Regions from separate parts of the Oerskovia sp. Root918 genome, predicted to be linked through region 2. Evidence: riboswitches for the same ligand, from Rfam matches in the RefSeq annotation. Region 2 holds a riboswitch; each other region holds the start of a gene.
The links. A riboswitch is a leader RNA that binds a small molecule or an ion and turns the genes downstream of it on or off. The one in region 2 is predicted to bind S-adenosylmethionine.
Positions count from the first base shown of each region.

Region 1 (3,266 bases), on a different contig from region 2:
CCGCGCCGATGCTGTCGCCCACGACGTCCGCCCGCAGGGCGGGTACGGCCCCTCGGGTCGTGCCCGCCCTGTGGCGTACCGGTCGAGCGACGACCACCGCCCGGGTGGGACGGGAGCGGGAGGTGGGCGACGTCGTCGGGCGGGCTCACGCCGGAGAAGCTGTCAGAAATGCACCGGGCCATGCGCCGGTGCAGTTCTGACACCACGGCGCGGCAGGGTCCATGTCGTCTCACCCCGGGGTGTCACACGGTGACATGACTCCGCGCCCGGGCGCCTGGCGCGCGATGATGTCCCGGTGAATGCGCTCTCCGCACGCTCCCAGGTCGCCACGGCCCACCGGGTCGTCGTCAAGATCGGCTCCTCCTCGCTCACCGGACCGGACGGGCACCTCAGCGTCCCGGCCCTGCACGCGCTCGTCGACGTCATCGCCGCGCGGCACGCCGCGGGCGGGCAGGTCGTGCTCGTGACCTCGGGGGCGATCGCGGCGGGGATCGGTCCGCTCGGCCTCAGCGCCCGACCACGCGACCTCGCCACGGCCCAGGCCGCGGCCTCGGTGGGCCAGGGCCTCCTGGTCGCCCGGTACGCCCAGGCGTTCGCCGAGTACGGCATCCGCGTGGGGCAGGTCCTCCTCACGGCCGAGGACACCATCCGCCGCGGGCACTACCGCAACGCGCAGCGCTCGCTCGAGCGGCTCCTCGACCTGGGCGTCGTGCCCGTCGTCAACGAGAACGACGCGGTCGCGACCGACGAGATCCGCTTCGGCGACAACGACCGCCTCGCGGCGCTCGTCTCGCACCTGGTCCGCGCCGACGTCATGGTGCTGCTGACCGACGTCGACGGGCTCTACGACGGCCCGCCCTCGCGCCCCGGCACCCAACGCATCCGCGAGGTCCGCTCGCCGCTCGACCTCGAGGGCATCGAGGTCACGGGGCGCGGCAGCTCGGTCGGGACGGGCGGCATGCTCACCAAGCTCGAGTCCGTGCGCATCGCGACCGGCTCGGGCATCCCGGTCGTGCTGACCAAGGCCGCGAACGCCGAGGGCGCGCTCGCCGGGCGCGAGGTCGGGACCTGGTTCGCCGTGACGGGCAAGCGCACCACGCGCCGACGCCTGTGGCTCGCGCACGCCGCGCGCACGCGGGGGCGCCTCGAGCTCGACGAGGGGGCCGTGACCGCGGTCCTGGGCGGGCGGGCCTCGCTGCTGCCCGCGGGCGTGGTCGGGGTCACGGGCGACTTCGACGCGGGCGACCCCGTCGAGCTCGTCGCGCCCGACGGGCGCGTGATCGCGCGCGGCCTCGTGGCCTTCGACTCGACCGACATCCCCGACCTCCTCGGCCGCTCGACGCACGAGCTGCGCGACAAGCTCGGCGAGGGCTACGACCGCGAGGTCGTGCACCGCGACGACCTGGTGCTCGTGGGGCGCAGGCGCAAGGCGTCCTGAGGGCGGCTCGCGGCTGCAGCGCGGAGGCGGCGCTCGGTCCCACGACGGGGCCCGGAGACCTGGAACGGTCTCCGGGCCCCGTCTCTCGTTTGCGTTGTCTCATGGAGTGGGACGCCGCTCTCACTCCTTGACTGCACGGCGCCGGGAGGCTTTCCTGTGCGGCAGGTGAAGAGCGCCAGCGCCAAGACCCGGCTCGCTGGCCAGCAACCCTTCGATGTGACGGGGTGCTCCGGGCAGGACCTGACCGCGCCGACAGGTCGCGGTAAGCACACGACGTGACGAACGACCCCCGTCCACGGGTTCCTGTGGCGTGCCCGGGGACGGGCGGGACCCGCACGTCGTCCGACCGAAGGACGCACCATCGTGAGCCAGAGCACCCCGGCGATCTCCTCGCTGGCCTTCCTCACCCCCGGGAACTTCCCGGACGACGACCCCGCCAGCGGTCTCGAGGCGACGCTGCGGCTGTTCGAGCGCGCCGAGGCCTGGGGGTTCGACGGAGCGTGGGTCCGCCAGCGGCACCTCGAGCACGGGATCTCGTCGGCGACCGTCTTCCTCGCTGCGGCGTCCCAACGCACGAGCACGATCGAGCTGGGGACAGGCGTCATCCCGATCGGGTACGAGAGCCCGTTCCGCCTCGGGGAGGACCTCTCGACCGCCGACGTCCTCGCGCAGGGGCGCCTCCAGGTGGGCCTGAGCGCGGGCCGTCCGCCGCACGCCGACCTGATCGGTGACCTGGTCTTCGACGGGGACTGGGAGTCCCACGACTTCTCGCACGCACGCATCGAGCGGCTCGCGGCCAACCTGTCGGGCGGTTTCATCGGCGACGAGGACACCGTGGTGCACTCGCCCGGGAACGTCCAGCGGCCCCGGCTGCAGCCGCACAGCCCGGGGCTCGTCGACCGCCTCTGGTACGGCGCCGGCTCGCGCCGCTCGACCGAGTGGGCCGCGCGCAACGGGCTCAACCTCCTGACCGGCAACATCGTGGCAGGCGAGGAGTCGGACGACTTCGTCACCGCCCAGCTCGCGAACCTCGCCGCCTACCGCGCGGGGCGCGGCGACGCGCGGACCACGCGGGTCGCGCTCGGGCGGGTCATCGTGCCGACCGACTGCGCCGACGCCTCGTCGCGCCGACGCTACCGAGCCTTCGAGGAGTCGCGCCGAGCCCGGACCCTCGCCCCGCAGGGCGAGCGCCGGACGCTCTTCGCGCCCGATCTCGTGGGGCCCAGCGAGGAGATCCTCGAGCGGCTCGTGGCGGACGCCGTCGTGGGCGAGGTCAGCGAGCTGCGCCTCGAGCTGCCCTACGAGCTCAGCGACGAGGAGTACGAGCAGATCCTGCACGACGTCGCGACTCTCGTCGCCCCGGCCCTCGGCTGGACGCCGGCCACGGACCGTGCGGGAACGGCCGGCTCGACGGTGCCGGGATCGCCGCCCGTCGAGCGGACCGCCGCCGCCGTCGCCGTCGGCGCCTGACGGAGGGGGAGAACCACCATGGGACGCTATCTCGCGACGCGACTGGCCCAGGCGGTCGGCGTGCTCTGGGCCGCCTACACGGTGTCCTTCATCGTGCTCTACGCCCTGCCCGGCGACCCGGCCCAGCTCATGGCCGGGGCCGACGCCAACGACATCACCCCCGAGCAGCTCGACGCGCTCCGTGCCGAGCACGGTCTGGACCGCCCGCTCGTGGTCCAGTACTTCTCCCAGCTCGCCGGGCTGTTCCGCGGGGACCTCGGTCAGTCGATCAGCACGGGGCGCCCCGCTGCGGACCTCATCGTCGAGGCGATCCCACCGACCGTGCAGATCGCCGCGGCCGGTCTGCTGCTCGCGGTGG
Region 1 covers NZ_LMJG01000013.1:234,543-237,808, forward strand. Annotated here, with positions in the region: gene proB (glutamate 5-kinase) at 296-1,438, shown strand; SAM riboswitch class IV at 1,603-1,713, shown strand; gene ASE27_RS12240 (LLM class flavin-dependent oxidoreductase) at 1,802-2,908, shown strand; gene ASE27_RS12245 (ABC transporter permease) at 2,927-3,266, shown strand, end outside.
Region 1: it holds a riboswitch for S-adenosylmethionine, as region 2 does, so the genes downstream of both, ASE27_RS12240 (LLM class flavin-dependent oxidoreductase) here and ASE27_RS16895 (nucleotidyltransferase domain-containing protein) in region 2, are expected to answer to the same signal.

Region 2 (3,266 bases):
CCGGGAACGACGTCGTACCCCAGCCCGTCGACGCCGTGCGCGAGGACGGTCGCGAAGCCGCGCGCGGCACCTCCCCGGGTGCGGGGGCGGGCGCCGGACTCGTGCGCGAGAGGCGGGCGGCGGCGTCGGGCAACGGGGCGAAGCGTCGCCCCACGATCCGCGACGTCGCGGACGTCGCGGGCGTCTCGCGCGGGACCGTGTCCCGCGTGATCAACGGTGGCCACTGGGTCTCTCCCGATGCCCTCGCGGCGGTCAACGAGGCGATTCGGACCACGGGGTACGCCGCGAACCAGCACGCGCGCAGCCTCGTGACGGGGCGGTCGAACTCGATCGCGTTCCTGCTGACCGAGCCGCAGCACCTGCTGTTCGAGGACCCCAACTTCTCGATCCTGCTGCGGGGCGCGGCCGAGGAGCTCGCGAAGCGCGAGATGCCGCTGCTGCTCATGGTCGCGGGGACCCCCGAGGAGCGTCGCCGCATCGGTGGGTACGTCGCGGCGGGGCACGTCGACGGCGTCCTGCTCATCAGCTCGCACCAGGGCAACCCGATGCTGGCCGAGCTGCTCAAGCAGAAGGTCCCGACGGTCGCCTGCGGTGTCCCGCTCGGGTACGAGGGGCGCGTCGGGTACGTCGCGGCCGACGACCGGGCCGGGGCGCGCACCATGACGCAGCACCTGCTCGACTCGGGGCGCACGCGCATCGCGACGATCACAGGTCCGCTCGACACCCCGGGCGGGACGCTGCGCCTCGACGGGTACCGCGACGCGCTGGGCGACCGGTTCGACGAGTCGCTCGTCGCGCACGGCGACTACTCGCGCGAGCGGGGCCGGCTCGCGATGGCCGAGCTGCTCGAGCGGCGCCCTGACCTCGACGCCGTGTTCGTGGCGTCGGACCTCATGGCGGCGGGGGCGCTCGTCGCGCTCCAGGCCACGGGGCGGAGCGTGCCCGGGGACGTGGCCGTGGGCGGGTTCGACGACTCGGGGGTCGCGGCGTCGCTCCACCCGGCGCTGACGACCATGCGGCAGCCTTTCGAGCGCATCAGCGCCGAGATGGTGCGGCTGCTGCTCGAGGTCGTGGAGGGCCAGGAGCCTGCGGCCATCACGCTGCCGACGTCGCTCGTGGTGCGGGACTCGGCCTAGGGAGGTTCGGCCTCGCCCGGCCAGTCGCGGTCGTGCGCGACGGGCACCGAGGCGCTCGGGCACAGGGGTGCGCCGTGGCGCGCCGGGGTGATTTGTCCTTGTGTGTCCCGTCTGGCAGGGTGGGCATCGGTCACGAGTGACCGGCGATACGCCCTCCGCGTGCCGGTCCGGCAACCGCGTTCCCGCGCACGGTGCCTCTGAGGAAGACCCGCCCGACCCGGCATCCGGGCCTTCGGGAAGTGCGAGGTCGAGGTCGCGTTCATCGTGGCCTCGACCCTTGCCCTGAGGCCGCCGCTGCGCCCGGTCGGCTCAGGTCGCCGACTGCCTGCGGTGGGCGTGTTGTCCACAGATCCCTGGCCTTCGCTCCGCGTGCCGTCCGGAGCAGCCATCCTGTCCGTGAGGCGTTCGGACGGTCGGGCGACGACGTTGAACCGGGGGAGGGGAGGGTGTGTTTTCTCTGTAGCCACAACAATTGTGGTGGCTACAGAGAAACCGCACCCTCCCCCCGGGGCCTCGTGGTGAGCGGCGACGCCACGCTGCGGCCGCTCTGCCTCGTGGAGGAGATCAGGACTCAGGGGGAGCAGATGGACTGGAGCAGCCCGGTCTCGGCGGTCGTGCCCGGGCTCGAGGGGCCCGTCCTGCGTGCGCTCTGGAACCGTCAGGGCGAGCTCACGGGTGGGCAGGTGCATCGCGTCGCGCACTCCGGATCGTCGGAAGGGGTTCGTCGCGCCCTCGCGCGGCTTGAACGGCAAGGGATCGTCCAGCGGCGGACCATCGGGTCGACGAACTACTTCCAGGTCAACCGCGACCACCTGTGCTGGCCCGCGATCGAGGCGCTCTTCGACGCGCTGCACCCCTGGTGCGAGCTGCGCCGACGCATCGACGAGCTGCTTCATCAGGTCGTGCGGGACGACGGCCGTCGACGGTCGATCGGCGTCGCTGTCGTCGGCTCGGCCGCTCGCGGCGACGGCACCGCGGCCGACGACCTGGACCTCCTCGTCGTGGTCCCCGACGACCTTCCGACGTGGATCGCCGACGAGCTCACCGACCAGCTGCGCCGCGACGCAGGATCCTGGACCGGCAACGACGTGGACGTCCACCTCCGCACGATCGCGTGGCTCGACGCCGAGCGCGACCGCCCCGGGGCCCTCGAGCGGTGGGCGCACGACGCCGACCAGGTGCTCGGGCCACCCGTGCACGAGCACCTGCCCCTCGTCGTCCTCCCCGACTGACTGCTGGCGGGCAGGCGGAGCCGAACCGCGTCCCCGCGCCCAGGCCCGCCGTGCACCCGCCCAGGCCCGCTCCGCACCCGCCGAGCCGCACTGCACCCGCCGAGCCGCACTGCACCCGCCCGTGCCGCGCAGAGCCGCGCCCGACGGCGGGCGTCGCGCTCCGCCGTCGGGCAACGGACCTCAGCAGGTCAGGTTCTCGCCCGTCGTGGTGCCCAGGAGCTCGGCGTAGCGGCGGAACAGCGCGACCCGGTTCGCGACCTGGCGCGGGTTGCCGCCCTCGCACTCGAGCGGGCCGTTGATCGCGCGGATCGTCTCGCGGAAGCCGTGGTCCCCGACGATCGCCTCGTGGCACGTCATGGTGCCCTCGCCCGGCTGCGTGTTCCAGTACCAGAGCGCGGTCTTCCAGGCGACGGTCGCGTCGGTCTCGACCAGGTACGGGTCGTTCAGCAGGTCGATGCCCAGGGCGTCACCCGCGGCCTTGTAGTTGAAGTTCCACGAGAGCTGGATGGGCCCCTTGCCGTAGTACGCGTCCTGGCCCGCGGGGCACCCGTACGGCTGCGACGGGTCGCAGTAGTGCGAGTACACGGCCGTGTTGAGCTCGCTCACGTGCAGCAGCCCCGTGCTCTCGTGGCTCACGTTCGCGAGGAACGCCGCAGCCTCGCGGGCCGCGACCACCGGCCCGCCCGACGTCGCGAACTCCGGGTACGCCGCGGTCGCCGCGACCAGGCCCTCGTACGTGTAGAACGGGTTGCGGTCCGGGAACATCTCCTCGAACTGCGCCTCCGTCACCACGAAGCACGTCGTGATGCCGCTCGTCGAACCTGTCTCAGCCATGAGCCACCCTCTCGTCACTGATCCCGGCCAGCCGCGGGGTCGCGGCTCGACGACGAGCCGCGAC
Region 2 covers NZ_LMJG01000015.1:381,745-385,010, reverse strand. Annotated here, with positions in the region: gene ASE27_RS16900 (LacI family DNA-binding transcriptional regulator) at 102-1,136, shown strand; SAM riboswitch class IV at 1,265-1,384, shown strand; gene ASE27_RS16895 (nucleotidyltransferase domain-containing protein) at 1,721-2,368, shown strand; gene ASE27_RS16890 (chitinase) at 2,549-3,202, opposite strand.

Region 3 (3,266 bases), 290 kb from region 2:
AGGACCGGCTCGCGGCCCGTCGAGGACAGGTCGGGGACGCCGACGAAGCGCCACTCGGCGTCGGTGCGGACGTCCACGAGGACGGCGCCCGGGGCGCTCTGGAGCAGGTCCCATGCCTGCTGGGGCGTGATGTCGCCGGCGTAGCCGTCGGCGGGCCGGGCGTCGGGGACCGGTGCAGCGGTCGCGCGGTCGGGGGCACTCATGGTGATCCTCCATCGGTCGTGGCGGTAGCACCCTCGCCCGTCACCGGGGGGTTGCTGCGGCGTCATCGTGCCAAGTCACTCAGCCGCTCTGGATGGTTGCGTCGGATCGTACGTCACCGTGCCCACGGAGTGAAACGGGTGTCTCGCAGGGTGGGCAGGGGATAGGTTGCTGCGCATGGAGCACCCCGCGCGTCGCCACGAGGTAGAGGATTCCCGTCGAGACAGCGGGCTCGGGGCCTCTACCTCGACGCAAGCCCTCTACCTCACGGCAGGCAGTCGTGAGCAGAGCCCGCCCGAGGAGGTCCTGGCCGGCGGCAACTCGACGGCCGTCGTGCGACGCGGCGACACCGTGCGACGCACCGCCGGGCCCTGGACGCCGACCGTCCACGCGCTCCTGCGCCACTTGCGCGCGCACGGCATCACCGAGGTGCCCGAGCCGCTGGGGACCGACGAGCAGGGGCGCGAGGTCCTGTCCTATCTCCCGGGCGACGTCGCGAACTATCCCCTTCCCCTGTGGGTCTGGGACGAGTCAGTGCTCCGTGACGCGGGCGTGCTGCTGCGGCGCGTGCACGACGCGAGCGTCGGTTTCCTCGCCGCGGGCGACGCGCCCGCGCCACCCATCTGGCAGAGCGCACCACACGAGCCCGCCGAGGTCGTGTGCCACAACGACTTCGCCCCGTACAACCTGGTCTTTCGCGACGGGGTCGTCGTCGGGCTCATCGACTTCGATACCGCGAGCCCCGGCCCCCGGATCTGGGACCTGGCTTACCTCGGCTACCGGCTCGTGCCCCTCGTGGCGGACGCCGGGGACGGGGAGGGAGCCGACGTCGTCGGGCGGCTGGACCCGTTGGCGCGGCTCGACGCCCTGGTCGCCGCGTACGGGATGCGGTACTCGCGTCGCGAGGTCCTGACCGTCGTGGTCGCGCGGCTCGACGAGCTCGCGGCCTTCACCGACGAGAGGGCGTCAGCGACCGGGCGGGACGACTTCCGGGAGCACGCGGCCATGTACCGGGCCGACGCGCGACACATTCAGGCGCTCGCGGACGCGTCGCCTCGCTGAGCGGGCGCGCCCGCCTGACAGGCCCCTCTGCCCACCATCCGAGACGCCGTGCCCACCGGTTGACACGCTCTGCGGGCCTCGCCCATCCTTGACACCAGGTCATGAGTGCCAGCGCAAAACCCCGGTTTGCTGGCCGGCAACCCTCCTCCGCGGCGGGGTGCCCCGGGTGACGACCAGGTCCCTCTCTACAAGGAGGGGGGCAAGCGCGGAGGGGCCGCAGGGCGAACTCCGACGACCACCGGAGGACGTGCCATGAGCGCACACGCAGTCATCGAAGCCCCTACCTCGTGTGCCGTGCTGCCCGTCGTGGGCAGCGACACCCTGGTCCCCCTCGTCGACGGGCGCAGCCTCCCGTACGCCAACCTCGACGTCGCGGCGTCGGCCCCCGCGCTGCAGGTCGTGGCCGATCGCGTCAACGAGGTCCTGCCGCTCTACGCGAGCGTGCACCGCGGCGCGGGCTACCTGTCCCAGGTGTCGACCGCGCTCTACGAGGCCGCGCGCCAGACGATCGGCGCGTTCGTCGGAGCCCGCGAGGACGACGTCACGATCGTCACGCGCAACACCACGGACTCGCTCAACCTGCTCGCGGGCTGCGTCCCGGCCCAGGCCGACGGTTCGCCGGGCCGTGTGCTCGTGCTGGACGTCGAGCACCACGCGAACCTCCTGCCGTGGCAGCGCACGGGCGGGGCCACGGTCCTGGTCGGCGGTGCGACGGTCGCCGAGACCCTGTCCGGGCTGCGCGCAGAGCTGTCGCGCTTCCCGTACGCGCTCGTCGCGATCACGGGGGCCTCGAACGTCACGGGCGAGTCGCTGCCGCTCGCCGAGGTCGTCGCCGCGGCGCACGACGCCGGAGCGCGGGTCCTGCTCGACGGCGCCCAGCTCGTCCCGCACCGCGGCGTCTCGCTCACCGCGAGCGACGTGGACTACGTCGCGTTCTCGGGCCACAAGACCTACGCGCCGTTCGGTGCGGGCGCGCTCGTGGGGCGCCGTGACTGGCTCGACGCCGGCACGCCCTACCTCGCCGGGGGCGGCGCGGTGCGCAACGTGACGCTCGAGGGCACCACGTGGCAGAGCGCCCCGGCGCGGCACGAGGCCGGGTCGCCCAACGTGATCGGCGCGGTCGCGCTCGCCTCGGCGTGCGACGCGCTCGCGGCGCTCGAGCCGGGCGTGCTGGTCGCGCACGAGACCGAGCTGCGTGCCCGTCTCGTCGACGGGCTCGAGCAGATCGACGGCGTGCGCGTCGTCCGCGCCTGGGCCGACGCCGTGGACCCCGTGGGCGTCGTGACCTTCTCGGTCGACGGCCACGACGCGGGCCTCGTCGCGTCCTACCTGTCGGCCGAGCACGGCATCGGCGTGCGTGACGGCCGGTTCTGCGCGCACCCGCTCCTGGCCCGCCTGGGCTTCCCGGCCGGTGCCATCCGGGCGTCGATCGGCGTGGGCACCACGGGCGAGGAGATCGAGCGCCTGATCGCGGCGCTGCGCGCCTACGTCGGCGAGGGGGCCAAGGCCCGGTACGAGGTCGTCGACGGCTGCTGGGTCGTGAGCGACGACCCTCGTCCGCTGCTCCAGGTCGCAGGGCTCTCCGGGCTGTTCGCGACCGCCGCGGTCGGCAACATCACGGCCGCCGTGGGGTGCGGTCCGGCCCCGGCCTGACGAGCCCTCTGACCTGCGGAGACGCTCCTCGGAACACAACGTTCACCCGTGCGTCACCTCGCCGTCCACGAACGACCGCTCCGTGGTCTTGGCGGCGACGCCCGCGTGTGTTCTGATATGCGCTGTGCAGCACGATGTCGTCCTGGAAGGCCAGGGGTTCCGCCTCGAACCCCTGGCTGTCGCGCACGCCGGTGCGCTGGCTCAGATCGTCGATCCGACGATGTGGGCGGGTATGAGTACGACCCTCCCTGCGGGGGAGGTCGGGATGGTGAACTTCATCGAGGACACTCGGGCTACCCGGGCGCTGACGGCCTTCGCCGTCGTCGACGCGGGCTCGGGTCTCGTGGTGG
Region 3 covers NZ_LMJG01000015.1:95,590-98,855, reverse strand. Annotated here, with positions in the region: gene ASE27_RS15685 (rhodanese-like domain-containing protein) at 1-203, opposite strand, end outside; SAM riboswitch class I at 210-302, opposite strand; gene ASE27_RS15680 (phosphotransferase enzyme family protein) at 553-1,263, shown strand; SAM riboswitch class IV at 1,361-1,475, shown strand; gene ASE27_RS15675 (aminotransferase class V-fold PLP-dependent enzyme) at 1,516-2,916, shown strand; gene ASE27_RS15670 (GNAT family N-acetyltransferase) at 2,999-3,266, shown strand, end outside.
Region 3: it holds a riboswitch for S-adenosylmethionine, as region 2 does, so the genes downstream of both, ASE27_RS15675 (aminotransferase class V-fold PLP-dependent enzyme) here and ASE27_RS16895 (nucleotidyltransferase domain-containing protein) in region 2, are expected to answer to the same signal.